4 regions of the Methylomonas sp. PHL2-19 genome follow, and region 1 is predicted to be linked to each of the others. Evidence: riboswitches for the same ligand, from Rfam matches in the RefSeq annotation. Region 1 holds a riboswitch; each other region holds the start of a gene.

Region 1 (7,428 bases):
TGAGGCAGAACAACAGGTGGGTGGTGCGCATGACTGGGGGATGGTTAAGCTGAGTGAATAAATATGTGGGATTGCCGGGATTATACAGTCTTGGCGCGCGCTAAAAATCAAAGTCGCTGAGTCTGGCGGCGATTCTCGATAAAACTATGTTATCTGCCGGTTATGCCGCAGGTTATTTGCCGCATTCGCGGGCGGCCTGCCACTATGGAGCAAAGCAGGGCAGGACGCCGGGCGAGGCTTGCCGGCAATATTCGCCTTTGGTTCGATAATTGCAAACGCTCTGACGCAGCTATGCGATAAGGTTTTGGTGGGGTGCCGGCCGGCTGCTGTTTTTGATTGAAGCTTTGGATATTTCCGATACGCATGAGTGCACAGCCATTGACCGATATTTCCGCGTTCTGGACCGAGTCCTTGGCCGATGAGTTATTGCGCTTTTTAACCGGGCGCTTGAAATGCCCGGACATTGCCGCCGAATTAACCCATGACACCTATCTGGGCTTACGGCAAATCGCCGAGAAAACGCCGCCGGATAATGCGCGGGCCATGGCGTTTCGGATTGCGATCAATCTGACCATCGATCATCAGCGCAAAACCATGGTCAGGGACCGTTACGGTGCCGACGAAGATATTGATGCGCTGGTTGATACCCTTCCGGGTAACGCCGCGCCGCCGGAACAGGTGTTGATAGGTCAACAACGTCTGGCCGCGTTGCAGCATGCGCTGGGCGAGTTGCCGCAAGCCTGCCGCACTGTGTTTTTACTGCATGGGGTCGATGGCCTGACCTATACCCAAATCGCCGAACGTTTGGGGATTTCCAAGTCCCAGGTCAATAAGCTGCTGGCCCAAGCCATGGCGCATTGCGCCCGGCAACTGGCCGATTAAACAGCAACCCCGCATTATTTTTCCGCAACCCACTTCATCCCGATGCCGTTGACTGCCGCCGCTTGCCTTACTTGGTATGATCGCTTTCGCGCCTCGCACGTCTTTATCAATAACAGCCTTGCATAATGGGAGATTGCATGCCAGCGCCGTCCGATAAATCCGCTCACACCAGTCTGCAAGATCAGGCCATCGCCTGGTTGATTTGTCTGCGCGACGACAGATTGAGCGATGCGGAACTCGAAGCCTTCGCCGATTGGTTGAGCCGCGACCCCTTGCATGCTCAGGCATTTACCGAGGCTGAGGCTTTGTTCAGCGATATGGTGCTGGCAGGCAGTTTGTCCAGTGCGAGCGAATCGCTGCAACCCGCGTCTCGACACGCTGCGGAAAAAAATGCTGCCGCTGACCAGATTATTGACCCGGCCCTATCTATCAGAAGGATTCCGTGTCAGCCGAGCTCTTCGACGTTCAGGCAGATGCCCCCTCCGACAGGCTCAGGGCGAACGGTATTCAAGAGCCAGGCCGATAAACCAGCCAGCCGCCGGCCGTTGGCCAGGCCGCGCCGGCCCTGGTTTGCGGCCGGGCTGGCCGTCGCGGCGATGTGGCTGTTGGCGATTAGTCTGATCATGCCGCAACAAGCGCGCTTATTTAGCGATTATTTCAGCGACTACCGCACGCAAACCGGTGAAATTCGCGAGATTCAACTCAGCGACGGCAGCCGTTTGCTGCTGAACACCAATAGCGCGGTTTCGGTAGCGTTCACCGCCGCGGCCAGACGTATCGTCTTGCACCACGGCCAGGTGCAATTTACGGTGGCAAAGGATAGCAGGCGGCCTTTCGACGTAGTGGCCGACGATTTGACGGTCCGCGCCTTGGGCACGGTGTTTGAGGTGTATAAAACCGCGACCGGGCCTACCGAGGTGAGCGTCCAGGAGCATGCCGTAGCGGTCAGTACGGCGGGTCAGGACAGTGACGTTACCGTCGCCCAGGGGCAGGGCTTGGTCTATCAACCCGGACTGCCGCTGCCGCATCCGCGCGCCGTGGGCGCGGAACAGTCCGCTTGGCGGCAGCATCGCCTAGTGATCAACGATAGACCTTTAGCCGACTTGATCAGCGAGTTGGAGCGCTATCGATTGGGACGGATATTTCTGGCGGATGCCGCACTTAAAAATCTGCGGGTAACCGGGGTGTTTTCTCTGGATGCGCCAGATGAGGCACTGTCCTCGGTGCGTAAAGCGCTGGCGTTGCAAGAAACCCGTATCGGTCCCTGGGTGTTACTGCATCGCTGATTTTTTGGGTGCTGTAAGCCACTCCGGGCAGCGCGCGCATGTCCAAAACGGTTTGGCGCATATGGGTCGAAAAATCCAGCCCACCGGCTCAAGCCTTCAACGGCTGTTCCCCATTTACCCGCATTCAAGCAAAAGTCGTTCCTCCGCCGAAAACTTCCTCAGTCGCGCAGCGCTGCGATTTTTTCAACGCGGTTTTGCCGGAATGGAGACGATTTTTTGCCAATCAGGAAATTTTTGTGATCGATTTTTGTGCTGAAACGACTTCTATGTTGAGAAACATTATTTTTCGGACAGGACGGATCTTGAAAGCACGGATTAACGATTTTCGCTACCCGCTGGCAGTGGGCGTATGGCATCGGCCAGCCGTATATCTGTGCTATGCGTTGAAAGGCAACCGTGTCGGTGTCGATACCTGGGTGTTGATCGGGCTGGTGGCGGCCGGCGGACAATTGAGCAGCAGCCAGGCGGTCGCTGCGGAAGTGGTTCGCCACTTTAATATCGGCGGCCAGTCCTTGAATAACGCGCTGATTCAATTTGCCGCGCAAGCCGAGTTGGAATTGATTTTTTCAGCGGACATGTTGCGTGAGCTCGCCAGTCCGGAGCTGCGCGGGGACATGTCGGCAGAGCAGGCGTTGACACACTTGCTGCATGGCAGCGGTTTTACCTACCGTTTAATCGATACCGACACGGTGACTTTGGAACGCAGCCCGGAGGCAAAAGAGGTGTCTAGCCTGCCGCCGCCCATTACCTTGGATGCCATGACCGTCGTTGGCTCGAAAACAGCGGAGGCCGGTGCGGAAATCGTCACCGAGCCGATGCTTGACGAGGCGCGGACCTATGCCGTCAGGCATATTGCCAGCGCTACCGGAACCGACACGCCAATCAAGCAAATCCCGCAGTCGGTGCACGCGCTTAACCGCCCCTTGTTAGACGACCAGCAAACGATCAACCTCAGCGAATCCTTAGTCAATGTTAGCGGCATAGTGGCGCGCAATACGCTCTATAGTCCGGTTATCGAAGGCACCTTAATTCGCGGTTTTCGTTCCGAACAACTGCTGGACGGCTTTACCCAGTACTACAACCCCGGTGACCGGGAAAGCACTATTAATATCGACAGAATCGAAGTGCTGAAGGGTTCTAACGCCTTGCTCTACAGCGGTGGCTCGGGCTCCCCGGTGGGCGGGGTGGTGAATCTGCTTGCCAAATTGCCGCAGGCCAAAGCCTTCGGCGAAGCGGGTTTTAGAATCGGCAGCCACAGCTTTTATCAGCCGTATTTCGATATCAATCAACCGCTAAACGCCAATATTTTGTTGCGCATGACCGGCGAATATACCAACGCCAGAGATAACATCGACATAATCGAAACGCAGCGTTTTAACCTTAACCCGGCCCTGACGCTGACCGATAACGACCAAACCCGTTTGACGATCCAAGCCAAACTGTCGCGTTGGCAGCAACCGGAGTACCAGGGCTTGCCCGCCACCGGCAGCATCGCTGGTGATTTTGCTACCCGGCCCGATCTGTTCCCGGGGCCGGCCAATCTGCCCGATAGCCATTCAGATGCCGATGCGGTATGGGCTACGCTGGACCGGCAGCTCACCGGGAGCTGGCGCTTAAACCTGAAGGCGCGCTATGCGCAGGCTAAATTCGACGAGAAAATTCAGACCCTGTTCGGCAGCGATGGCCTGGTCGCGGATCGGCCCTTGCTGCCGGCATCGCACTGGGCATTAGTGAACGCCGAATTGTTTCAACAACAGCATGAACGCAGCGTATTGGGCAATTTGCAGGGCAAATTTAAGCTGGGTCCCAGCGAAAATAATTTGTTACTGGGCGCGGATTACAGCCGTTTGCAAGATGCCGGCTTTATCGAGGGCGATTTCGGCGCTTTGGGACTCGGAGTCGGTACGGTCGATCTGCGCGCACCGCTATTTGATTCCCCTTATGCAGTACCCGGTCCGGGCCGGGAAAATCAGTTCATCGAAAACCTCACTTACGGCGCTTACCTGCAGTGGCAAAGCACGCTGTACCGGCGTTTGCATTGGCTGTCCGGCCTTAGGTTGGGCAAGGTGGGTATCGATTTTAATAACGCGCAAACCGGTATGCACGTCACAACGGATACGCTGAAATGGTTGCCGCGCCTCGGCGGCGTGATCGACCTAAACGACGAGGTTTCCTGGTTTATTTCCTATAGCGAGGGCATGCGCGGCCAACCGTTTGTCAATTTCGTCGATACGCCGGCTCCGGAATTGTCGAATCATCTGGAAACCGGTCTGAAATTCAATTTTGCGAATCAATTCAGCGGCCAACTGGCGTTGTACCAAATTGAGCGTAGCCAGGTCGCGGTCACCGACAGCAGCGATTTCCTGCGGCGTTCGGTCGCCGCAGGGCAGCAACGCTCGCGCGGTATCGAAATGGATTTGCTTTGGCAACCGGTCGAGGGCTTCAGCGTGCTGGCGAACTATGCGCATACCGACGCCCGCTTCATGGACGACAAAGCCGGGGTGGCTGCCGGCAATCGCTTGGCTCAAGTCCCGGAAGATGCCGGGCGGCTCTGGGCGCATTACCGTTTTCAGCAGAATGAGTTGCAAGGTTTTAGCTTGGGCTTCGGCGTGTACGCCCGCGCCGGCGCTTATTTATCCAATAACAATCGCTTTAAAACCGCCGGCTACCACAGCTTCGACGCGGCGTTGGCTTACGAAACCGGGCGTTTCCAATGGGCGGCCACGGTCAAAAATCTCAGCCATGAGGATTATTTTCAGCCCTACGGCTATTTCGAAGGCCGGGTAGCGCCGGCAGCCGGCCGCGCCGGGTTTCTAAGTTTTTCAATCAAGTACTGATGCCGTCGTTAACTATTTGCCACAGGAGTTTTTCAGGAGTACCTCACTCAGGGATTTAGAGTGATGTCGTAAGGACCGCGACAAACATGCCACATCCGCCGCGAGACGGAGCCGGAAAGCCACGGGTCTTGGAGATTAAGACAGCCGGGTTACCTGCCAGTTTAAGACCCGAAATTCGGGTTGGCGATTTGCAGATTAACTTTAACCGTAATTTATTAAGGAATAAAAAATGACAATCTTGCACTACAACCGCACTCAATGGGCAAGCGCCGGCCTGCTCGCCTTCAGCGCATTGACCGCCGTTTTGGCGCCTGCTACAGCCAGTGCTGCACAAGTCAGCGGCGATGCCACCATTACCATCAACAATGCCGCTTTTGCGGCGGCATCGGTGAATGTCGGCAGTGGCTATCCGAATGGCTGGATTGTCGCGAAACATTGGGGCGCCAGCGATAATTTACTGGGCATCACCGGTGCAACCACCGGCGGAACGACGCTATCGGCAACCGCCAGCACCGCGATGTCGTTTGCGGTTAACGCCAACACCACGACCAACAGCTATCCGGCTGCCGGTCCCTATGGTCGCACCGAACAAGCCACGACGATGGACGCCGGCAATACCTCGGTCGGTCAAATCGGTCTGAGCGGCGCCTGGTTATTGACCAGCCAAGGCGGCAGCGGCATTTTGACGCCCTACGACTTTAGCCTGGTAAAAACCGGGAGCACCTGGAATATCAAAACCTACGATACCGGTTTTGGCTACCAAAATTTCTTGAAGCTGACCAACGTCTCCGAGTCGCTAAGCAGCAATGGCGAATTACTACTGAGCGGCGATTTGCAATGGACCGGTTTGTGGGCCGGTTTGGTTGGCGCCAATACCAATGCCGTGGTCGGTACTTTTAGCCTGGCGCCCAGCACGGCGCCATCGGCGGTACCGGTACCGGCGGCGGTCTGGATGTTCGGCAGCGGGCTGCTGGGCTTGCTGGGTGCAAGTCGTAGAAAAGCCTCGGTCGCGGCTTAACTCGCAAAGTGGGCTTGGGGCGGTCGCCAAGATTCGCTTCGGGCCCGGACTTTCGGCAATAAATCCCTCTTCGTGCCCGCATGCCGTCGACTACGGCCGCTTGTGTATTTAGGCAGGGAGAGGGCTTATTCTGACCATCCGCTGATAGGGATTTTATGAAGATCAACAAAAACTGTGGCTATCCCGCTTTGGTGGTGCGGGCGATGCTAGCCATCGGTATGGGAATGGCCTCAGCAAGCGCCGACGCCGCGACATTGAATGCGCCATCCGGCGGTACGTTTACGATGAACCTGGACCGCAATGCGCTGGCACCTTATGCCGGGGGCTATTACTTGTCGACGTTTTGGAGTACGGCAACGTCCAATGCTGATAATCCGGCCAACACCGGCGACCATTTGCTTAGCCAACTCAATACCACCGAGATTTCCGGACTGAATCAGGTGTTCGAGTTGACGGCTATCGGTAGCGATCCCAGTCCGCAAGCCAGCCAGCGTTACGTCAAAGCCACATCAGCCGATTTTGCCATCGATACCATCACGCTGGCCGGCGTGGCCGGGGCACAAGTGGGCATGACCGGCGTGCAGGGTTTTTATGCGCCGAACTGGCCGCCGACTGGAGCCGGCTTGGTCAACGGCGATTTTTCGCTGCTTTACGATGCCAACCGGCAAACTTTGGGCCGCACCGGTTGGTACCTAGCTAATAACATTTATTTCACGATGGCGGTGTATGACTTAAACAACCTGAGCCTGAGCTTTAGCAACGCCGAAAACTGGCAGTTGAGTGGCGATTTACTCATGTCGCCGGAAAACGCCGGCATGTTGCAAGGCGCGCAACTGGTTGATGTCGGCAGTTTCTGTTTAGGCACGGGTGCCTATGCCGGTTGCGGACAGGTATCGGCGGTGCCGCTACCCGCTGCGGTCTGGTTATTCGCTAGCGGCTTTTTGGGCTTTATCGGCATAGGCCGTAGGCCATATCTTTCAAGGAGTGTGACATTATGAAAATCAATAATCATCGATCATCCGCCTGGCTATTAGCCGTTTTCGGTGTATTGTCGATCAGCCAAGCCCAAGCCGCCACAGTCAGCGGCGGTGCGCTAGTCCTTAACCTCAACCGCGATGTATTAATCGCCAGCGTCGATGTGAATGACTATCCGGACACGCCCACCGCAGACTTTCCGATTTGCTGTCGGCCTTCTATTTATCTGGAAGAGTTTTACGACGCTTCGGCGGCATCAAAAACCTTTGTTGAACTGCGAGACGGCAATACGCCGGATTTATACGATATGGTGGCCGATGAAATTCCGGCAACCGGGTTGCAATTTAGCGTCAACGGGCTGAGTCCGATAGTTAATCCGGGCGGGCGGCAGAACAGAAATACCACTTTCGCGTTCGAGCCCGGCAATTTG
Region 2 (7,428 bases), 250 kb from region 1:
GGGTACTGGTGATGCGGCGGCGGAGATGGTAGCGGTATAGGCCAGATTGGCGCCGCCTACCGTGCCGTCGTAACCACCCAAAATCAGTGTGTAAGTACCGGCAGTCAGGAAACGGGTCAGCGTCGCGCTGGCGGTGGTGCCTTGAGTGGCTGCGAAGGCCCAGGCGTTTGCGTCAACCAAAGCCAGCGTTGTGCCAAGTGGGCTGGCAGCCATGGGATTCAGAGCACCGTTGTTCAGGTATTCTTGATGACGACTGCTGCTACCCGCGGTATCCCAGCCGCTCCACAAACCAAAAGCCGGGCGCAGATTGGAGCCGTCCGACGATACGGTGATAGTCACTTCTGCGTCGGCATGCAGTTCAAACAAACCGTAATCGGCGGTATGCCCCCAGTTTGTCGCGCCGTCTTTATAAGCTTTGGCGCCCATGCCTATGCCGTGGCCGCTGGCGGTTTGCGAGTTGGCAACGCCGCCGTCATTGTGGATCATCGCTACCCAGGTGGCGGGCAAATTGCCAATATAGCCTGGATCGCCGGCCGACCATGGGCCTGCGGCAGAACCGTCTGGTAAGGGATCTCCGGAAGCTAAATTGTAGGTTATGTGAGCGCTAGCCATGCCGCTGATTGACATTAACGCGCCCATGGCGCCGGCTAATGCTAGTTTCTTAAAGGTTAAGTTTGCAGTCATTTTGGATCTCTATCGAATTAAATATATGAGCTAAAACCTGTTGTTAAACAGCGCTTGGTGAGGGGATTGCCGTTGTTTGGCGGCAACCCCGCTGGGTAATTAAGCCGCTAGTGCTTGTTTGCGGCGGCCGAAACCGATCAAGCCGGCCATCGCGCTGCCGAACAGCCAGACTGCGCCTGGAACAGGCACTGCCGAAGTGGTAACCAGTACGTCGTAGGTTACGCCATCGAGCGCGCCGCCACCGTGCGCGCCGACCACCAAGGTATAAAAGCCATTGGTGTGCAGCCCGGGTGTGCCTGTGGCATTCCACTCGGCTTGGTCGAACACAAACGAGTAGAACAAGGTGTCGGAAGTGCTGCTCATGCTGGCTGTCCAGATAGCTTCGCCCAAGCTTGAGCCTTGCAGGCCCGTTTCGCCGATTGTGGCAGCTGCGTTACGGTCAGATGTGGAACTGCTGTCCACATTGCGATACAGGGCCACGTCCAATAAGCCGTTAAATTGGCTGTAATCGGCGTCGTTTTTCACGGTAATGGTGGTTTTGATATTGCCCGCGCTGGCGCAGTTAGCGCTTGCTGTGTTTGCGCCGCAGCTAATATGAATCAAGCCGTAGTCCAGTCCCAGGCCGGTTGATGCCGAATTGCCTGCTACCGCTAAGTAAGGATGGTCGCCATCAGCTGGCAGATCGGCCATGATGGTGCCCCAGGTGGCGGCGTTGGTGCCGCCGTTTTTGTCCGAGTAAGCTTTCCACAAGCTACCGATAGTATTGGTGCCGAAACTAGGGTTTGAGTTAATAAGATTTGCTGTCAGTGCGCCATCGTTGTCTGTAGCGCTGGAGCCCGTATGTAATTCGCGTTTGGTGAAACCTGTAGCTGTTGTATGCTGACCTGAATACCACATATAGGGCAGGTTGCCTGCTACTTCTGTGGCTGTCTCAGCCGCGGTACCTGTGCCCGGAATTAAGGTGTTAGCGTTTAAGTCGCCGACCGTATAAACGTTGGTACCGTTAGCGACTCTATTGGTGCCGTTGGAGTTTGCAGATACACCGTCTGTGCCGTTGATGCTGTTGGCTATGCCGAAGCCGATAGCGGAGTTACCGGAGGCTACTGTGCCCGCGCCGGTCAGGTTGTAGTAAGAGTGCGCGAACGCTTGGCTGGAAACAGCCGCCAGGCCAGTTGTCAAAATAGCTGCTATAGCCGTTTTATGAAAGATCATGATCGTCCTCTTTTGTTATTGGAATTAAAGGTAACAGCGAAACTGACAAAACTTGACCAACAGCAGCGAGCCAAACTTTGCCCTCGCCCATGGCGCGCATGGGGGCAATCCGGCCTTCTTTAAATCGTTTTTTAAGAACCGTGATTTTCCGGCCCCGCCTCACGACGGGTGTGGCAAAGCTTGCTTTCAGAGATTTGCTCATTCCGCCAGCGGCAGACATGGCAGGGATAGAGACCTACTAACCGCTTTTCGGAAAGCAAACCACGAAGCAAGTACACTAGTTACAGCGAATAGCGGGCCAACTTAATAAAATATATAAATATCATTGTATTGCTGCTTATTTTGCCTGGGATGGCATGAGTGAGCTGCTGGCGAAATTCAGCGAAATAGCGCATGCGCTTATTTTAAATAACACAGTTCAATTGTTGGGAGATAATCCCCGCTTGGTGGTGAAGTTTGTTTTGGTGGATTTGATCAGGAATTTCTTTCTTTTCTAGTCGTTTATTGTTAGGTTGTTGCGCCGCTCATTGGGTTGGCACGAGATTTTTCAGTGGAGAGATGTATGCAAAAAACCGATAAAACCCCGCTGTGGGTGTTCCTGGCCCTGTCGAGTATAGAAACCCGCAAAGGCGCGTTACTGTTGATCTGGAGTAGTATTGTTTTTACTCTTTACTGTGTGCCTTGGTCGCTCTATTTCGATGGCAATGGCTGGGTTGCCAAATTATTTTTGATCGACGATTGGGAATGGTTTGCGATGATGCTGCCTATGACGTTTTGGTACTGGCTGAGCATGAGGTGGGTGGATAAAAACGGCGGCTGGCGTTTGGCTGGTGCGTGATATGCCGCACTATTTTTTGGGACATGATTCGTCAGATCGTGACGCTTGTTCCTAAAAGATTAGCTCGTAGATTGTCGTTCGATCTTTTAAGTGGCTAGCCTAATTCCTTATTTGCCATGGCATGTAGCGGTTGGAGTGAAGGTTGCTATCAAAAATCGATTGAATACTTAGGTGGCCGCCATCCAGGTTTGGTCGGCTTTCCACCTTCTTAAGCAAGCGGCGGTAGTATCTAGCGGCGATGCGTTCTTCAATTTAGTGTTGTTTCTATGCTTTCACACATTCTGCCCAAAGCCGAAATATCCATTCGCGAAAACCTGCGGTGGTTATACATTCTTAGAAATTTGATGCTGTTTGCCGTTACGGTGGCGGTGTTTATTGCAGTGAACGGCCTGGGTATTAATTTGCCGCAAAACCAGCTGTGGCTGGCGATTTTTGCGATTTCCATACTTAATCTTTACACCTGGCTACGGCTGAGGACGCCGGAAGAAGTTACCGAGCACGAGATTTTTTCGCAAATATGCATGGACGTGTTGGCGTTGGCCTATCTGCTTTATCTGACCGGCGGCGCGTCAAACCCGATCATTTGGGTGTTTCTGCTGCCTTTGATTGTAACTGCCATCATGCTGCCGCAGGCTTATGCCTGGAATATGGTGATCATTACCTCCTGCGTGTATACGGTATTGATTGCCTACAACGTACCCTTGCCGGCTGTCGAGCCGCACATGGCCCATCCGGCGATGACGGAGATGACGCCGGAAATGAGCCTGCAAATGCATTTGATGAACGACAGGCGTTATTTCAATCTGCATGTATTCGGTATGTGGTTTGGTTTTGTGTTTAGCGCCGGCTTAGTCGCTTTTTTTGTGGTCGAACTGTCCAAGACCTTGAAAGAGCGGGAGCGTAATTTAGCGGATGCCCGCGAGAGTGCGCTACGCGACGAGCGCGTGGTGTCCCTAGGCACCTTGGCAGCCAGCGCCGCGCATGATATGGGTACGCCGCTGGGCACGATCGCCATTTTGACGCATGAGATGGCGGAAGAGCTGTCGGCGCATCGCTATCCGGATCTGCATCAGAAACTGGTAATTGTTCAACAGCAGATTGATCGCTGCAAACAAGCCTTGTCGGTGATGTCGGCCTCCGCCGGCGAGATGCGGGCGGAATCCGGCAAGGTGATGCTGGTGAGCGAATATATCGATGAAGTATTAGGCCAGTGGCGCACGCATAAAGCCGCCACCAGGCTCAAGCTATTTATTTCGCCGAATGTGGATATGGAAGCGCGCGTGATTGCGGAACGTACTGTGACTCACTCCATCATTAATATCCTAAATAACGCTGCCGAGGCATCGCCGGTCGATGCGGGCATCGAGTTTCATGTGGAATGGGATGAAGCAACGCTAAACTTGAAAATCCGGGATTTCGGTCCAGGCTTGCCGGCTGAATTTATCGAGTTTGCCGGGCACCAACCGGTCAAGAGCAATAAGCAAGGCATGGGAGTTGGCTTGTTTTTGACTTATACCACTATCAAGCGACTCGGCGGTAAAATACAGTTCAGTAATTTAGAGTCGGGCGGTGCTTGCGTTGAAATCAGTTTGCCGCTTTTAGCTAAGGAGAGTATGCATGAATCAATTACCTATGGATAAACCCAATTTATTGCTTGTCGATGATGACGTCACCTTTTGTTCGGTGTTGAAGCCGGCACTGGAAAAGCGTAATTTTCAAGTGACTGTCGCCAATGATGTCGATACGGCAATGAAACTGGCGGAACAAACCGAGCCTGAATACGCGGTAATCGACTTGCGGATCGGTTTTGACTCCGGTTTGGAAATGGTCAAGAAATTGATTTCTTTAGATGACAATACCCAAATCGTCATGCTGACCGGTTTCGCCAGTATCGCCACCGCTGTGGAGGCTATCAAATTGGGCGCGATTCATTATCTGACCAAGCCGGCCAACGCTGATGAGATTGTCAGTGCTTTGTACAAGAACGAAGGCGATGCCTCGGTAGCCATCAGTGACAATCCGCTATCGGTAAAGCGCTTGGAGTGGGAGCACTTGCAAAAGGTGCTGATGCAGCACGACGGTAACATCTCAGCCGCCGCCAGAGCATTGAATATGCACAGAAGAACCTTGCAAAGAAAGCTGGAAAAACGGCCGGTAAAAGAGTAGGCGACCAGCACTATTTAGGAAGTGAAGATATTATTTTGTATTTATTACAAGTAATCGTTGCAAAACTAATATTTCTGAGTATAATGGGCGGCTCATTCAGGGGGTCGTTAGCTCAGCCGGTAGAGCACCGCACTTTTAATGCGATGGTCGTGCGTTCGAATCGCACACGACCCACCATCGAATGACTAGGAAAAACAAGCAGTTATCGTTAGTTCGATACCTGCTTTTTTTATGCCTGAAATTTGCCTTGCGTGAATTTTGCGTGACTTGATTTCACGCATCACCGGCTCAATTCGTCCGCATGACACACTAGCCGTATTAATTAGCTCCTGCTTATAACGCCAGATTGGATTGAGGGCGTTAGCCAAAAAAACACGTTGCAGCATTGTGTGCTCACGGTTACCCGCACATACCGGTAACACGTGCCAAGAAGTCAGGTTCCACCTTTCCAGAGCGGTGCGGGCAAAAAGAGTGAGCCTTAACCCCTTGCTCAATGACCGGATCGGCTACGGTAGACCGGATAGCTTGAACGCTAAACATCCTTTGCAGACTCTTGTGAATATTGCCACATTGATATACGATATATATACGTTTCGTATATTTGAGGTAAATATGGGTATCGTTAAAATCAGTGACGAACTACATGAAGAGATTCGGAAAGCCAGTAGCACGATGGTTCGTTCGATCAATTCCCAGGCTGAGTTTTGGATAAAAATCGGCATGCTCGCCGAAACTCATCCCAATATGACTTACACAGAGATTTTGCGAGAACAATTACGCCTTGCTGCTGTTGAGTTAAATGAAGTTAGCAATGGCTAGTGGTATCCTAAAAAATGAGAATGAACTTGATTTGATGCGTGAATCAGGGCGTTTGCTCGCATCTGTGTTCACTTATCTCGATCAACACATCAAAGCGGGCATTTCAACCATGGACATAAATGATCGGGTTGAAGATTTTATTACCAACACGTTAAATGCAAGACCGGCCAGTAAAGGGCAATATGATTTCCCTTTTGTTCTAAACACATCGATCAATGATGTGGTGTGTCACGGCATACCTTCCATGACTCAATTGCTTAAGTCCGGCGACATCATCAATGTGGATATAACGCTTGAAAAAAATGGTTTTATCACCGACTCAAGTAAAATGTACATGGTTGGGGATGTTTCGCCATTAGCCCAAAGGCTAGTTGATAAAACTTACGAGGCTATGTGGCAGGGTATTCGCGCAGTGAAACCCGGCGCAACACTTGGTGATATTGGTTACGCGATTAAAAAATTTGCGTCTTCACAAGGCTACTCGGTTGTACGCGAATACTGCGGTCACGGTATTGGTCAAGAAATGCACGAGGAGCCTAAGGTTTTACATTACGGAAAACCGAATAGCGGAATTGTTTTGCAAGAAGGTATGACTTTTACCATTGAGCCTATGATCAACCAAGGCGAAGCTAAAGTAAAAACGAAGCGTGATGGTTGGACAGTTGTTACTCGTGACAAAAAACTCTCTGCACAATGGGAACACACTATTGCGGTTACAGCAGATGGCTATGAAGTTCTGACTCTGCGAGATGAAGAGCGCGTTTAACAAAAACTTCAATTTAAACGGCACTAAGTGCTAAAAACTGAATGACAGTTCAATAAAAACCCAAGCCCCGTTTTTGCTCTCTAACTTATTACATCATAAATCTCTCAGGCATTTGGCTTTTCCCACTCACCGGTTTCAATATCCAAAGTCGCCTGATGCCTTATGGCCACATTGACCCAGATGTTGTCTATGCGTAAGCAGTCCCGCAGGCTCAGCTCGGGTTGTGCCAAACTGTAGTTATAACTGATCAAGTCATAAAATAACCGGCACAGAATAACTTGGCGTAGTGGCTCGGGATATGACCGCAGGGGATTACGGTGGTCTTGGCCGTCGGCAAGCCGATTATCGACATCCAGCCCTTTGAGACTGATCTCGCGGGTGGCTAAGAAATTATCCGAGTCCTCGTCAAATTCAGGATCGACCGAGCGCAGAATAAAATACAGCGTAGCGTCAATTTCGTAATCGTCCAACACCGTGCTGCTAGCCTCGTTGCGGTATACCGATGCGCTACCAGGCATGTTAATCATCATTAACATGCCCGATGCTCGCGTCATGTACCGCGTGTACTGTCGATTTTTGCAACCCGTACAAAATGCAGGGAGAAAATGATCACTGATAACACCCAAGCCGCTGCAGTTGGAGACGCCACTGTCGTTGTCGTTGTCGTTGTCGGCTAAGTTGCCATTCGATTGACTTGACCTAATGCTATATTGCCTGCTCATAACAAGCCCCGTTCCGCAAACGAACAAAATTCGGTGCCGCCAATTACGAAGTGATCCAGTACCCGTACCTCGATTAATGCCAAGGCGTCTTTCAACTTATGGGTGATCAGTTGATCGGCTTGACTGGGCTCGGCCAAACCCGAAGGATGGTTATGCGCCAGAATCACTGCACTGGCATTCAGTTGCAGGGCACGTTTGACGATTTCCCGTGGATAGACATT
Region 3 (7,428 bases), 930 kb from region 1:
CGCATCACTTCGCTAAGGTATTGATGAAAAACAGTAAAACCGACGCCGTCGATGCCAACACCTTGGCCGAATATGTCGAGCGCATGGATTTCGTCGCCTGGACTCGTCCTTCGAATCAAGCGCTGGCTTTGCGCGGCTATGCTCGCCGTATCGACGCGCTAACCGGTCAGAAGGCCGCCGCGAAAAATCATCTACATGCGCTGAGTGCGACCGAGGAAACGCCGAAGGCCCTACTACGCGATGCCAAATTGGCGATTAGTCAGCTGGAAAAACGCATCGATACGTTGGCTGGCGAGGCGCTGGCGTTGATCGACCAGCATCCGGAACTGCAACGAATATTCGACCTGTTGACCGGCATCAAAGGCATTGCCCAAACCAGCGCCATTGCCTTGATGGGCGAACTACTGCTATTGCCGCCCAACCTGTCGCATCGCGAATGGGTCAAGTTTGCCGGACTCGATCCCAAGGCCTTTGAGTCGGGCAAAAGCGTACACAAGAAAATGCGGCTATCCAAGGCCGGTAACCGGCATATTCGTTCGGCGTTGTATATGCCGGCCTTGAGTGCCAAACAGCACGATCCGCATGTGCGAGCGTATTTCCAGCATTTGATCGACAACGGCAAGAAACCTTTGCAAGCCGTCTGCGCCGTCATGCGTAAATTACTGCATGCGATCCATGGCATGTTGAAGCACGATCAGCCGTTCGATAACACACGGTTTTATGCCATCCCTGAATCCATCATCGCCGAGTAAAAAATGATGAAATTTGTTGCTTTTGAACAGAGTATCTACGCGGACCCTTAAGAATTAACGGTATTGCCTTCCGGGCAAGGCGTGTTTACGACAGCCTGCTGAGGGAAAAGGCACTATCAGTGGCTCCCTAGAGGGTCTCTAAAAAACTCGTCATTCTCGCGTATGCGGGAGCCGCAGACCGCGCAGCGAATCCAGGTTGTGGATTTCTCTGGGCAGCCGCTTTTGCGGGCAATACGATTATTTTAGATTATAGGTTTCGCTTAATAATATTACATATTTATTACAAAGCTATTTCATGTAATAAATATGTAATATTTTATATTGCCTTGATACTACTTTTGTACAGTTATTATGCAATGGTTTTAAATTAGTATTTATTCAGCATTTTATGCTTATTAAGGTAGTTAAAAGTTATTTTTATAATTTTTACCATTTTATTTAAATATTGCTAAACCCGTTGCGAAGCGGGGGCGGAAAGCCGCGGGTCTTGTCAGTCAAGACAGCCGGGTTGCCAACCGATTTTTTATGCGGTTGTTTCTTCGATTGGCACAGGCGATATTATGACTAATAGACAACAGCACCAGCATGACGACGCGGTATTTTTCAGATTAAATCCCATTGCGGCTTGCGTAAAGTCGGCAGTCGCCGGCAGTATGCTGATCGCTTTTGTCTCGCCGGTCTGCGCCGAATTACCGGTGCCCAGCGCGGTTTGGGCCAGCATGGGCGGCGCCAGTCGTTCCGTCATCGGCAATAATATGACCATTAATCAGGAAACCGACCGGGTTATTCTGAATTGGGATAAATTCAACGTCAGTGCCGAGAGTTCCGTCGAGTTCAAACAGCCTAGCGCCAGTGCCATCGCGCTGAATAAAATCGTCGATCCCAGCAAAAATCCCAGCCAGATTTTGGGCTCGGTGACTGCCAACGGCCAGATATATCTGGTCAATAAAAATGGTTTCGTGTTCGGTAGGGATTCCGTGGTCAATGCCCGCGGTTTGGTGGCTTCGACGATGGATGTCAGTTTCGAAAAAACCTTTGATAAAGAAACCATCGGCACTGTCTCCAAGGATGGTCGCGCTGCTTTTCAAGGCTCCGGCGATGTTTATCAAAAAAACGATGACGGCAGTTTTCGGCTGGATGCCAATGGTCAAAAAATCCCCATCGAGATCAAAGTGGAAAGCGGGGCGCGGCTCCAGTCCAGCGAGGGCGGCCGCATCCTGGTGATTGCCCCGAGCATCATGAACAAAGGCGATGTGGAATCGCCCGGCGGCCAGGTGATCATGGCGGCGGCGACCGACAAGGTGTATTTGCAGGAAGCACCCACCGCCGATAAAAGAACCAATAACGATGTGCGTGGATTGCTGGTGGAAGTCGAGACCGGCGGTAAAGTGGAAAACTTGGGTAACATCGCCGCCAATCGCGGTAACGTCACCTTGATGGGTTTTGCCGTCAATCAAAGCGGCAAGGTGTCGGCAACGACTTCCACCAACGTCAACGGCACTATCCGCCTGTTGGCTAGGGAAGGTTTTACGACCAAAGCCGAAGGCGGCGAGACGATGATAGCCGCCAAGGCCACCACCCGCACGACGGACAAAGGCGATGGCTTGGGCCGTTCCGCACAAGTGACTTTGGGTGAAGGCAGCACCACCGAGATTTTGCCGGAGGTGGAATACATAGAGGAAACGCAGACCCTGGAATCCGGCGAATCCGTCAAGGTGTTGGTGGAAAAAACCGCCGTATCCGGTCAGAACCAGACGCCATCTCGGGTCGAGATTATGGCCGATAAAGTGCATCTGCAAGCGGGTTCGCAGATCAATGCCCCCTTCGGCAATGTTTCAATCACCGCGACCAAATCGCCGTTAAATCCAGTTGCCAACAACAGTATTAAAAACGATAGCCGGATCCTGATCGATGCCGGCGCGAAAATCGATGTATCCGGCACCGACAACGTCATTCGCACCATGGAAAGCAATGTCCTGGAAGTGGAGCTGCGTAACTTTGAATTGAAAGACGCGCCGTTGCAAAAGACCGGGATATTAAAAGGTAAGACTGTCCTGGTGGACATCCGTGAAGGCACGCCGCTCACGGACATTGAGCCCACCGTGGCAGGGATTGGTCGCACGGTCGCCGAACGGATGGCGAAAGGCGGCGAGATAGCGCTGAACTCCGAAGGCGATGTCATCTTGGAAAAAGGCGCGGTTCTGGACTTTTCCGGTGGTGAGATTACCTATCTGGATGGCTTTATTACCACCAGTAAACTGCTAGCTAATGGCCGCTTGGTGGATATTAGCGAAGCCGATCCTTTGGTGCCTTATGAGGCGATTTATGGCGAGGTGGTCAAAAAATACCAGAAATGGGGTATCACCAAAGTCTGGAAAATCGACGGGCCGTTTACGCTGGCGCGTTTCGAACCGGGTTATGTGGAAGGCCAGGACGCCGGCAGCCTGATGATTCGAGCCAACAACGCCATTTTAGACGGCGACCTGCTGGGTAAAACCACCAACGGCAGGCGGCAACGGACGCTGGCCGAGCAGGCCAAAGGCAGCCGTCTGACGGTCGATACCGCGTTTACCCTGACTAATGCCCAGGCATTGATTTTTTCCGCCGGTGTACAAAACAGCATCAATGTGGATATCGACGAGGCCTTGCCGGTCGGCAATGACGGTTTGGCTATGGCCTTGGCTGTGGATGCCAACAAGCTGATTGAAGGCGGTGTGCGCAATGCGGTGTTTAAAACCAACGCTAAAATCAGCGTTGCCGATAATGCGACCTTGCGCTTGGCCGCCGGCGGTAATCTGACTTTACAAGGCGGCGCGGTTGACGTGCGCGGCAATATCGTCGGTGCCGGCGCCACGGTAAAACTGGAAACCGCCCGAAACAACGTACCGGGAATGCAAGGCGAGATTAATCTTGCTTCCGGCGCCACGATAGATTTGCGCGGGGAATGGGTGAATGACTTCGCCCAACCCGGAAATTTGGACGGCAAGACGGTGGCGATAGACGGCGGTAGCTTTATTGCCAAGGCCATGGGTAATGGCGGCGGCGTGAATTTGCGGGCCGGCAGCTTGATCGACATCAGCGCCGGGGCTTGGTTGCACGAAGACCGCAGGCTGGAAGCCGGTAAGGCGCAAAGAAACACCGGCGAGGGTGATACTTTTAAAGAGGGCGGTATTGTGTTGGTCGCCGAGCCCGCCATAGACAAGGCCGGCGCCAACGTGTTGCTGGACGGTGTCATGCACGCTTATGCCATGCAACAAGGCGGCGGCTTTACAGTAAAAGCCAATGCGGTAGCCATTCGCCGGGAAGAGACGCCTAGCATAGGCGATGGCGGCGTGCAGCCTTTGCAAATCGCTACTACGTTTTTCGGCGAAGGCGGCTTTGCCGAGTTCGATATCGGCGCAAATCTGAACGGATTGACGGTGGACGACGGCGCCAATATCCAGCTGCGCCAACAGAACAGAGTACTAAACAACACCTATCTGGAGCAGGCTAACGCCGACGGTATCGAAGCATTCTCGGATTTGACGACTTTGTTGCCGGAGCTGCGCGCACCCAGCAAATTGATCTTGCGATCCGATCATGCCGCCGGGATTAATGCCAACAGCAATTTGCTGGTGGCTGCCAGCGCGACGATTAACGCCGACGATTTAAGCAGCGTTACGCTGGAGTCCGATTCGTCCCTGGTCATGGACGGTCGAATCGTCGCGCCCGGCGGTACTGTGACACTGAAACTCATTCCCGATCAAAGCGAAGTAGACCCGCTATACCGGCGGGATCAAGGTATTTGGTTAGGGAGTACTGCCGGCATCGACGTGGCGGGCGGTAGCCAAATCACCGTGGACGGCTTGGACCGGCGTATAGGCAAGGTCTTCGACGGCGGTAAGGTAATCGTCGATGCGCAACGCGGCTTTTTTGCTTCCCAGGCTGGCTCTTTGATTAATATTTCCGGTAGCCAAGACATCCTGGATTTACCGGTTAATAGTCCCGCGGCGATAGGCGCGAGTTTTGCCGCCACGCTAGTAGGTTCGCATGCCGGCAGCATCAATATTACTGCCGCCGAAGGCGCGTTTCTGGACGGCGATATGCAAGCCGTGGGGGGCGCAGCGCCCGGCACCTCGGGCGGTAAATTGTCGGTGTTTTTGAACGTAGACAATCGTGCCGATCCGGATGCAGAAAACTCCATCTTTCCGCGCGCGCAGCGCATTTTGAAAATCTCCCAGGAACGGAATGTACCGTTTTCCGCCGTTTTTTCTAAACCCGGCGATTCATTACCCAAGAAAGATTCGCCCGGTGATCGGCTGACCGGCATCGGCTATCTGGCTGCCGAGCAGATTAGCGAGGGCGGTTTTAGCTCTCTGGATCTGGCCGTATCCGGAGAGAAGGGTGAGATTCGTTTTACTGGCGACGTCGATCTGCAACTGAATAACGCTATTGCTTTGGATGCAGTCAATTTCGGTTGGGAGCGGAAATCCGCCGCTGATACCGGTAATGTGCAAATCAGTGCTACTACTGCGACTTTGGGGTCGGATAGCTATCGCGCGCCGCTAGTAAAAGCCAGCAACGGGGATGGCCGATTGGCGGTTAATGCCGATTTAATCGATTTGGTCGGTGGCTCGGTAACGACCGGTTTTAATACGGTTGATCTTGCCGCCGCTGGCGATATTCGCCTGAAAGGGATACGGATCGACAGTAAGGAACTGGATTTTGTCGGCGAATTTAAAACCTTTTCCAAGCTTAATTTAACTGCGGCGCAGGTTTATCCCACCTCCTTGACCGAGTTTACCTTGGCGGTTGCCGGCGATCCGAACGGCACGGTGACTTTCAACAAAAGCGGTCATGCAACGCCGGTGCTGTCGGCCTTGGGCAGTTTGACCGTGCAAGCACCTAATATTGTCCAAAACGGCGTGCTGACCGCGCCATTGGGTGAGATCGTTTTGGAAGCGACAAAATCGGTGACCTTCGGCGCCGAAAGTATTACGTCGGTCTCGGCTAAGGGGCAAATCATCCCGTTAGGCGTCACCCAGGGCGGCTTGGAATGGCTGTTGCCCTTGGCCGGCACCGGCAACAATCTTAACGTGGTCAACCCCGATCTGAAACCGGCGGATATTCAAAATAAGCGGAAGTTTGAAAGCCCCGAGAAGAAAATAACCGTTAAAGCCGCGCAAATCCTTCGGGAAGACGGTGCGTTGGTGGATTTATCCGGCGGCGGCGATTTATTAGGCTTCGAATTTATTCCCGGTGATGGCGGTTCGGTAGATGTTCTTGATACTGATCAGCGCTTTGCGGTCGTGCCGGGTATGTCCGGTTATTCGCCGTTCGACCCCAAATCGTTTCCAGAATCCGGCCTGAAAACCGGCGACAGCATTTACATCGGTGCCGGTAGCGGCCTTGCCGCGGGCTACTATGCATTGTTGCCGGCTCGGTATGCCTTGCTGCCGAATGCCTTTTTGGTGTCGCCGGTCGCCGGCAGCGCCAATGCCATTCCCGGCACCAGTAGAACCCGGGTCGATGGCGCAGCTGTCGTCACCGGCTACCGCAGCGTTGCCGGAACAGACATCCGTGATCAGTATTGGTCCGAGTATGTGGTCGAAGCCGGCAGCATTGCTAAAACTCGTAGCGAATACAACATCAGCTCGGCCAACCAATTTTTCGCGGATAGAGCGGTAACCAAAGAAGAGGCGATTCCGCGTCTGCCGCAAGATGCCGGACAATTGGTGCTAAACGCCAAAACCCGTCTGGAGCTACCCACCGTGGTGGCCGATGTGGTCGAGGGCGGACGTGGCGGCTTGGTAGACATCGTAGCGGATAAATTGGCCTTGGGCACAACCGCCGCCACCGACGATGTTGAATTGTTGGTGAGCGACCTGGATAAGTTTAGAGTGGATAGCTTGTTGCTGGGGGCGGTGAGAAGCTTTGACGCGACGACCGGCCACACCAAGCTGGATGTCATTGCCAAGTCAGTGACGCTAGCCCAAAACACGACCTTGAAAGCGCCGGAGGCCTTGCTGGCTGCCAGCGAAACCGTCACGCTTGAACAGGGCGCCAAAATCGAAGCCAGCGGCGCGGTTGCGGATACCGATGGCGATACGGTGCTGGAGCTGAACGGCGACGGCACCTTACTGCGCGCATCGGCGGGCAAACAAGCAACGATCAACCGAACCGGCGCCAAGGGCTTGAAAGGCGATCTGAATATAAATGCCGGCGCGGTCATTTCGGCCGGCGCGGGTTCGGTGGCGCTGGACTCGACACGGCGAACCAAAATGGCCGGCGAATTGAATCTGGCCGGCGGCTCCTTGTACCTGGGCGCGGAGACCATCAATCTCGGCGAGACCACCGGCGTAGCGAACGGCCTGTCGCTGGATAATACTCAGCTCGCGCACTTGGCCGTTGACGAGCTGGTGTTGAGCAGCCGGGGTATGGTCAATTTGTACGGCGAGTTATTGCAAACTGATGCGCTTGGTCAGCCTTTTCAATTCGGTGATCTACGCATTGATGCCTTGGGTCTGGCCGGCAAAGCCAATGCCGGGAAAACTCTGTCTTTGAATGCGAAAACCCTGAGTATTGCCAATAGCAAGTCTACGGGCAGTGTTTTGGCGGGCGACGGCAGCGGGGTATTGAATATCAATGTGCAACAGCTGCTGCTGGACCAAGGTAAATTCCAGCTGTCCGGTTTTAG
Region 4 (7,428 bases), 920 kb from region 1:
AGCCTGCCTTGATTTTGTTCATGGGTCTGGTGGTGCTGACCATCGTATTGGCGATTCTGTTACCGATATTTGAAATGAACCAATTGATTAGATAGCGGTTTTGTCATACGCCTGTCACGTTGGCTTTCTAATCTTCTCCCCGTTGTCCCGCAGGCAGGGACCTGTTTAAACCAATCCGACTTTAAACCGTTATGAGCAATAAAAAACAGCAAGGCTTTACCCTGATCGAAGTGATGATCGTGGTGGTGATTTTGGGCATCTTGGCGTCCATCGTCGTCCCTAAAATCATGGGCAGACCGGACGAGGCTCGGGCCACGCGCACCTTGCAAGACATCAGAGCCATCAGCGCCGCACTGGACTTGTACAGACTGGATAACTTCAGCTACCCCACCACCGACCAAGGCCTGGAAGCTTTGGTGCATAAACCCGCCAATCTGCCGGCCGGCGCGCATTGGAAGCAGGGCGGCTATCTGGATCAACTGCCAGTCGACGCTTGGGGCAAAGCGTATTTTTATATGCAGCCCGGCGCGCACGGCGAATTTGATTTGTATTCCTTCGGCGCCGACGGTGTGGAAGGCGGCAGCGAAGCCGGCGCGGACATCACCAATTGGGCGCAAAAATAAGTCAGGTTGAGGGCGTGAAGGTTCGCGGCTTTACGCTGATCGAGCTATTGATTGCTATGGTCCTGATCGGCGTGATGAGCAGCATGGCGATGCTGGCGATGGGCAATGCTGATCACAGCCAGCAGCAACAATTGGAAATTCAGCGGCTGGCGAAATTGCTGGAGCTGGCTGAGCAGGAAGCGATGATACGCGGCGACAGTATCGGTCTGGAATTGGTCGGTCAAGGGTATAGGTTTCTGTCGCCGACCCAAGGCAAGTGGCGGCCGGAGAATACTGATGCGGTCTTCAGACAACGGGATTTGCCAGCCGGTATGACCTTGGCATTGACCCTGGATGAAAAGCCGGTGTACCTGACTAAGCACTTTGGCAGCAAAGTGCATCCAGAGCCGCAGATTGTATTTACCCCGGACGGGGCCTCCGACGCATTTAAAATTGCCTTGGATTTAGCAAAAAGCGATCTCCGGTTTTGGCTGAGCAATACGGCGGACGAGGGCTTGGCCATTTCCAGCGCCGCTCTCAAGCCATGAAATACCCCGGCGACGGCGGTTTTACGCTGTTGGAGGTGCTGATTGCCTTGGCCCTGTTAGTCATCCTAATGGCCGGCTTGATCAAAATTACCGCCGATAACACCAAGAACCTTTGGTATCTGGAAAACAAAACCATAGCGGCGACGATAGCTGCCAATCGTGCGGTGCAATTGCGTCTGGATACCGAAAAGCCGGAGAACCAGGACGGCTGGGAAACCATGGCCGGGCGGCGTTGGTATTGGCAAGCCAAGCGCGGCGTGACGCCGAGTCTCGGCGGCACGGTCTGGGATTATCGGATTGAAGTGTTTCTGGAAGGCGATAAGTCGGCTTATGCCGGTCTGCTTAGTTATGTTCCGGCCGGCCATGCACAATAGCGCCAGTCGAGGCTTCACCTTGTTGGAAATCCTGATCGCAATGGCCGTGTTCGCGATCATGGCGGCGATGGCTTACGCCGGTTTGGGTGCTGTTTTGGACGCCAGAGCCGGTACCGAACAGCGCTCGTCCAGCATCGCCGCGTTGCAGCAAACCTTGTATTTGCTGAACGAAGATTTAGCCCAGGCTTTGCCGCGCTCGATTCGGGACGAATTGGGTAGCGAGCAGCCGGCATTTTCCGGCGGTAATGGCGAGGATTTGCTGACTTTAACCCGCAGCGTGCCGGAATGGTCGGCGTTGTCGATGCGAAGTGATCTGCAGCGTGTCAGTTATCGTCTGGAAAACGGCAGTTTGTACCGGCAGGTCTGGACCGTGTTGGATCGCACTCAGCAGACGCAATTTCGCCGGAAAAAGTTGCTGGATGTTAATGCGCTTGAATTGCGCTTTTACGGCAGCGACTGGACTACGCATTGGCCGGCAGACGGCAGCGGATTACCCAAAGCGGTGGAAGCTAATTTTAACTTGGCCGGCTTGGGTGACATTCGCCGGCTGTTTCTGGTGCGGGAATGAGGTCGCTAGATCAGAATCAACGAGGGATCGCGTTGATCACGGTGATGCTGATACTGGCTATCGCCACGGTCGCGGTTGTGTCCATGTCCAGCGCGCGGCAGCTGGATATTCGCCGCACTGAAAATCAACTGCGCAGCATGCAAGCCTGGGAATATGCGTATGGCTTGGAAAGCTGGGCGATTGGCCGGCTGTCGGGTGATGTCGATGGTGTGGATGATACCTGGTCCAAACCGCTGGCAACGACCGTGGTGGCTGGCGGCACGATGCAAGCCGGCATTGAGGATTTGCAAGGCCGTATAAATCTGAACAACTTATTGGTCGAGGGCAAAGTATCCGTGCCCGATGTAAAACGCCTGGAACGCTTGTTGGCGCAGCTAAAGCTGAAAACCGAGCTGGTGCAGGCAATCACGGATTGGATCGATGCAGATATGGACGCTGGCTATCCGCACGGTGCGGAAGACGACACCTATACCCGATCTAAGCCCGGCTACCGCGCCGCGAACCGGCAATTTGCAGATGTCAGCGAGTTATTGCTGGTACAAGGCATGACGCGCGAGATTTATTCGAAATTATTGCCGTATGTGTATGTGGTCGACGGCTACGCGCCGCTGAATATCAATACCGCCAGCGCCATGGTGTTGCGCTGTTTGGCGGACGACATCAGCGCCGATCAGGCGGCATCCATCTTCAGAGCCAGAGGCAAGCCTTTCGAAAAAGTCGCCGAGTTTTTAAAGGACGAGGCGGTTGCCGATGCCGGCATCGGTAAATACGGCTTGGGTGTCAGTTCGCAAAACTTTTTACTACAAGGGCAAATCGATATGGGCAAAACCCATTTGCAGTTTGAATCGCAATTGCAGCGCGATAGTGGTGGCGCGCAAGTGGTGAAGCGCCAGCGCCAGGGCTTGGCGCATGGCTGAAAAACTGCTGGTCAGATTCATCGCAGGGTCTGCCGACAACCTGGAATGGTTGAGTCTAGCCGGGCCGGATAGCCAGCCGGCATCCGGCACAATCGCCGAGTTGGCAGCGGCCGCGCAGGGTAAGTCCGTGCTGCTGTTATTGCCGGCTGCCTCGGTGTTGTTATTGGAAATCGAGCTGGCCGTTAAGACCACCGCGCAACTGAAAAAGGCTTTGCCGTTTGCCTTGGAAGATTTACTGGCCGAGGACGTGGAAAATTATCATCTGGTTTGGTTAAAGCAGGACCGGGATAAACTCGCCGTGGCGGCGATTACGCACGACACATTAGCGGCGCGGCTTACTCCGTTTCGCGAAGCCGGTTTAGAGCTGGCAGCTGCGTATCCGGAAACCTTATGCCTGCCGTATCAGCCTGGACAAACGACTTTGTTGCTCGAAGAAAGCAACGCAATTTTGCGCAGCGCTGCTTATTTGGGCGGCGGCGTGGATACGCAATTTCTGCCGCAACTGCTGGAAAAAGCCCGTGCCGAAGGTGCTGATTTTCAGACTTTATTGATATGCAAAGCCAGCGAAGACCGCAAGCTGCCTGACGGTTTGGCAAATACCTGTTTGGAAACAGTCATAACAAGGCCTTTGCCATTCATGGCGAGCGCTGTCGAATTGTTACCGGCAGAGCTGAATGTGTTGAGCGGTGCCTATGCCGTCACCAGTCGAAAGGTAGGCCGCTGGCAACAGTGGCTGCCTGCAGCAATTATTTTGGGTGCAGCTTTGGCGGTGCAGAGCTACGCCGTATTGCATACCTACTGGCAACAGCAAGCCGAGCTGAGCGAGTGGGAAGCTAAAACCCAAGCGCTGTTCAAACAAAGCTTTCCCGAGGTGAAACGCATCGTCAATGTCAAAGCCCAAGCCGAGCAACAATTGGCGCAGCTCAGAAAACAACACGATGTCATCGGTAGCGGTTTCATGCGCTTGCTTTACCGGTCCGGCTTGGTATTAAAAGACACGCCGGCCGTGCATTTGCAAAAACTCAATTTCCTGAACGGCGGTTTGCAGTTGCATGTAGTTGCCGATGACATAGGCCAGCTGGAGCAATTCAAACAACAACTGCAAACCAGCATGCAGGTGAAACTTCAATCCGCCGATAGCGGCGCAAACGGCGTGGAGGCGCAACTTGAGATTCGCGAAAAATGACATAGCGCAGCGTTTTGCCGAATTAACGCCCAGAGAGCGAGTACTGGCGCTGGGCGGTTTATTGGTCGTACTGGTGTATGGCGCATACCTGCTGTTTTACCAACCAATTGCTGAACAAAGCCGCTTGCTGAACCTAAAAATCCAGGCGCAACAGCAAATCTATAGCTATTTACAACAAGTCGGCAACGAAGCGGCGGCTTTGCGGCAACAAGCCGCGGTTGATACGCCGGCAGTGGATGGCGGTAATCAATCGCCGCTGGCGTTAGTCGATTTCAGCAGCCAACAGCTGGATATAAAACCGGCGATCAAACATCTGTCACCGGAAGGCGAGGACAAAGTCAGCGTCTGGCTGGAAAATCTGGCCTTCGACCGACTGATGTCATGGTTGACAATTTTGGAAACCAAACACCGCTTGCAAGTGCTGCAAATCGATGTGGAAAAACCGGCCGATGCGGACGGTATCGTTAACGCCAAAGTCTTGTTGGGCGTTGTTTAGCCCGCCTTCATATTAGCCTGGCCTTTAACGTCCGTCGCTCCCGCGCAGGCGGGAGCCCAGTGTTCCCAATCGATTGGTGAAGCGGTCGCAAGGCGTTTGCTTGTCGGGGAATGCCGTGTTCAGCGCACGCAGAGTTCGAAGCTTGCCATCCATGGCACCGGACGCCCTTATCCCGGCGGCATGACGGACTTTTTGGGTTTAACTAACTTGCTCAATAGTCAGCAAGGCCCTTGCCGTCGAGAGCTAGCGGCCACTAATACCTAGGCTACGCCGAAAATAGCTTTATTTGATTCCCGCATCCCAAGCTTCTCCCGGAGGGAGAAGGGGGTTCTTCCTTAACTGAATCGCACTGATGCGACCCCCGCAAACAGAATCTTAGATTTCATCGCTCCCTCCCGCCTAGGTCATCCGCTGAATTTTCGTGTTAGCGGCCGGCTTTGTAATACAGATGTATTACATGTCACGTTAATTTAACAATGCTGTAACCGAAACGCCGCTATTGCTCTGGAATAATTCGCGCCAAGTTGAGGGGTTGAGGAACGGCCGTTCAGCAAAGATTCGGGAGCAACTAGGGAACACGGACGGCACGAACAAGGAGCGGCGAAGGAAGAGGATAGGGAGGAGGCTAGGCGGAACATGGTCGCGGGGGCAACAAAGCGGCGCTGTCAGGATGTTAGATGGTGTCGAGTGCAATCTAAAGCGTGTAAAAGCCAAACTCGTTGTGAAGCGGGGACGGAAAGTCACGGGTCTTGCAGGTCAAGACGGCTGGGCTGTCACCTTATGTCATTAATCGAAATTTAAACATGAGGTTTTAAAAATGAAATTGTCTAAAAAATTGTTGGCAGTTGCAGTATTGGCAGCGGCCGCTTCAGGCGCCGCGGAAGCGCGTATCCAAGCTATCGGCGATGCAACAGCAGACGGTAGTGAGTTTTTGTTTAACCTGGTTAACTACACAGCACAAAACTCTTACACGCTGGATTTGGGCATCACTGTTGAACAATTTTTGGCTAATCCTAGCCAACCATTGTCATTCACACTGAGCGACAACAACTTCCAATCGTTCGCTGCTGCTTACACTGCCGGCAACAACGTTACTTGGGGTGTTTCTGGTGGTCATGGTGTATTGAATGAATTGACCGACTTAGCTAAATTTGGTTTTTACACCACTTCTGTAGTGCCTTCACCATCCAGCATCGACGCGAACGCTCCAGACATTAGCAACACGATGGGTAAATGGAATGATTTGGTCAGCTATATCCAAACTCAAGATGCTAACAGCAACAACTTGAGTACCTTCAAAACTGTCGGCCAGCAAGGATACACAGCTGTTTACGGTAACGATTTCCAAACTGCCTTGCCATTTACCGCGCAAGGTCAGTTAGGCACAGCATTGTCTTTTGTTCGCGAAAGAGCCAATGCCGATGACTTCGACACCGGCGAATTAGTCACTTTCCCAGGCGTATGGAATTTCGCAATCAACGGCAACGTCGGTTCTTTGACCTATACCGCTGCGCCTGCTGCTGTGCCACTACCTGCTGCGGTTTGGATGTTCGGCGCCGGTCTGATGGGTGTACTGCGCGCCACTCGTCGTAAATCGCTGGCGGTTTAATTCCGTAAGCGGCTTGAGCCGGCCGGATTCTGTTTTGCTGGTTCCCCCTTCATGAACGGGTCGGCTCACACTTTAAATTTAATCCATTGAGAGATATACAATGAAAAAGCAATTATTGTCTGCTGCTATCGCAGTGGCTTCTCTGGCAGGTTTTTCGCAAGGCGCATCCGCGCATGCGCCAAGCGTTACGCCGGATATCGAAATCTTCATGTCCGGCGCTAGCGCGCAAGACAAAGCCCTGGCTGCCTTGTTTGTGAACTTGTGCGACGCCGGTACTTTGGATGTATTTAAAGATAACGGTACAGCGGGTTCCGAAGGTAAAAACCATAGTGCTTATTTCTGCACACTGAACTCTACTAACGTACCCGGCCTGACCGTCAACGGTTCTGCGGCAACCACGGCTAAAGTCCTGTTCCACAAACGTTCTGCCGGCGGTTCTGCGCAAGGCGTTAACCCGCTGATCGACGGCGTGGCGATTGCGGCGATGCGTATCGACAACGGTAACTGCACGCAACAAGGCGCGACCAACACTTGGTTTTGCAACGCCAGCGGCGCTAACCTGACCAACGTGCTGTCCGATGCCGGTATTTCCGATGTCGAGCCAAAATTGTTCGTCGGTCCTAACAAACCTTCAAACGCCAGTGCAGTTGATCCAGTAGCTGCCGACGCGGCTCTGAACGTAGTACCTGCTGCGGCCTTGGTATTTGGCGTGCCGGTTTCCGATAACTTGTATGTGGCTTTACAAAGAGCGCAAAACCTGTTGGCCGGTTTTGGCGGCAGCTGCGCACCGGGCGATTACACCGAAGCTTGTATGCCTAGCTTGAGCAAACAACAAGTGGCTGAGTTGATCTCCGGTCAAATCAAAAGATGGTCCGAGTTTAAAGTAAACGGCACGGCCTTAACCAGCTTGACTGCCGGTTTGACTTACACCGATTCCGACGGCACTGTCAGAAACGTAACCCCTAACGATACTAAAGTGCATTTTTGCAAACGTATCGACGGTTCCGGTACCGGCGCGCAACAGTACGTTAAATTCCTAAACAACCCTTGCAGCACGGCCGGTTTGAATCCTGACTGGGTAGGTTCTTCTTTGGCCGGTCCTGTGAAGCACGAAATTAGTGGTTCCGG

What was found. Region 1 has a riboswitch for cyclic di-GMP ahead of ACR02O_RS06505 (hypothetical protein). Riboswitches for the same ligand answer to the same signal wherever they lie in the genome.
Region 2: linked by a shared signal. The riboswitch ahead of ACR02O_RS07665 (hypothetical protein) and the one ahead of ACR02O_RS06505 (hypothetical protein) in region 1 are both predicted to bind cyclic di-GMP.
Region 3: linked by a shared signal. The riboswitch ahead of ACR02O_RS10690 (filamentous hemagglutinin family protein) and the one ahead of ACR02O_RS06505 (hypothetical protein) in region 1 are both predicted to bind cyclic di-GMP.
Region 4: linked by a shared signal. The riboswitch ahead of ACR02O_RS10670 (hypothetical protein) and the one ahead of ACR02O_RS06505 (hypothetical protein) in region 1 are both predicted to bind cyclic di-GMP.

The regions. Positions count from the first base shown of each region.
Region 1 covers NZ_CP196839.1:1,349,885-1,357,312, forward strand. Annotated here, with positions in the region: gene ACR02O_RS06485 (glycoside hydrolase family 17 protein) at 1-31, opposite strand, end outside; gene ACR02O_RS06490 (sigma-70 family RNA polymerase sigma factor) at 364-882, shown strand; gene ACR02O_RS06495 (FecR family protein) at 1,020-2,168, shown strand; gene ACR02O_RS06500 (TonB-dependent siderophore receptor) at 2,471-5,005, shown strand; cyclic di-GMP riboswitch class I at 5,084-5,162, shown strand; gene ACR02O_RS06505 (hypothetical protein) at 5,235-6,023, shown strand; gene ACR02O_RS06510 (hypothetical protein) at 6,179-7,021, shown strand; gene ACR02O_RS06515 (hypothetical protein) at 7,018-7,428, shown strand, end outside.
Region 2 covers NZ_CP196839.1:1,596,646-1,604,073, forward strand. Annotated here, with positions in the region: gene ACR02O_RS07660 (hypothetical protein) at 1-684, opposite strand, end outside; gene ACR02O_RS07665 (hypothetical protein) at 784-1,896, opposite strand; cyclic di-GMP riboswitch class I at 1,997-2,081, opposite strand; gene ACR02O_RS07670 (hypothetical protein) at 2,253-2,393, shown strand; gene ACR02O_RS07675 (hypothetical protein) at 2,459-2,734, shown strand; gene ACR02O_RS07680 (ATP-binding protein) at 3,001-4,374, shown strand; gene ACR02O_RS07685 (response regulator transcription factor) at 4,352-4,900, shown strand; tRNA gene ACR02O_RS07690 (tRNA-Lys) at 5,002-5,077, shown strand; gene ACR02O_RS07695 (ParD-like family protein) at 5,513-5,719, shown strand; gene map (type I methionyl aminopeptidase) at 5,712-6,485, shown strand; gene ACR02O_RS07705 (hypothetical protein) at 6,590-7,039, opposite strand; gene radC (RadC family protein) at 7,204-7,428, opposite strand, start outside.
Region 3 covers NZ_CP196839.1:2,281,876-2,289,303, forward strand. Annotated here, with positions in the region: gene ACR02O_RS10685 (IS110 family RNA-guided transposase) at 1-752, shown strand, start outside; cyclic di-GMP riboswitch class I at 1,190-1,268, shown strand; gene ACR02O_RS10690 (filamentous hemagglutinin family protein) at 1,313-7,428, shown strand, end outside.
Region 4 covers NZ_CP196839.1:2,271,514-2,278,941, forward strand. Annotated here, with positions in the region: gene gspF (type II secretion system inner membrane protein GspF) at 1-95, shown strand, start outside; gene gspG (type II secretion system major pseudopilin GspG) at 192-623, shown strand; gene gspH (type II secretion system minor pseudopilin GspH) at 608-1,150, shown strand; gene gspI (type II secretion system minor pseudopilin GspI) at 1,147-1,524, shown strand; gene gspJ (type II secretion system minor pseudopilin GspJ) at 1,514-2,092, shown strand; gene gspK (type II secretion system minor pseudopilin GspK) at 2,089-3,009, shown strand; gene gspL (type II secretion system protein GspL) at 3,002-4,195, shown strand; gene ACR02O_RS10665 (type II secretion system protein M) at 4,176-4,691, shown strand; cyclic di-GMP riboswitch class I at 5,391-5,469, shown strand; gene ACR02O_RS10670 (hypothetical protein) at 5,509-6,300, shown strand; gene ACR02O_RS10675 (hypothetical protein) at 6,401-7,428, shown strand, end outside.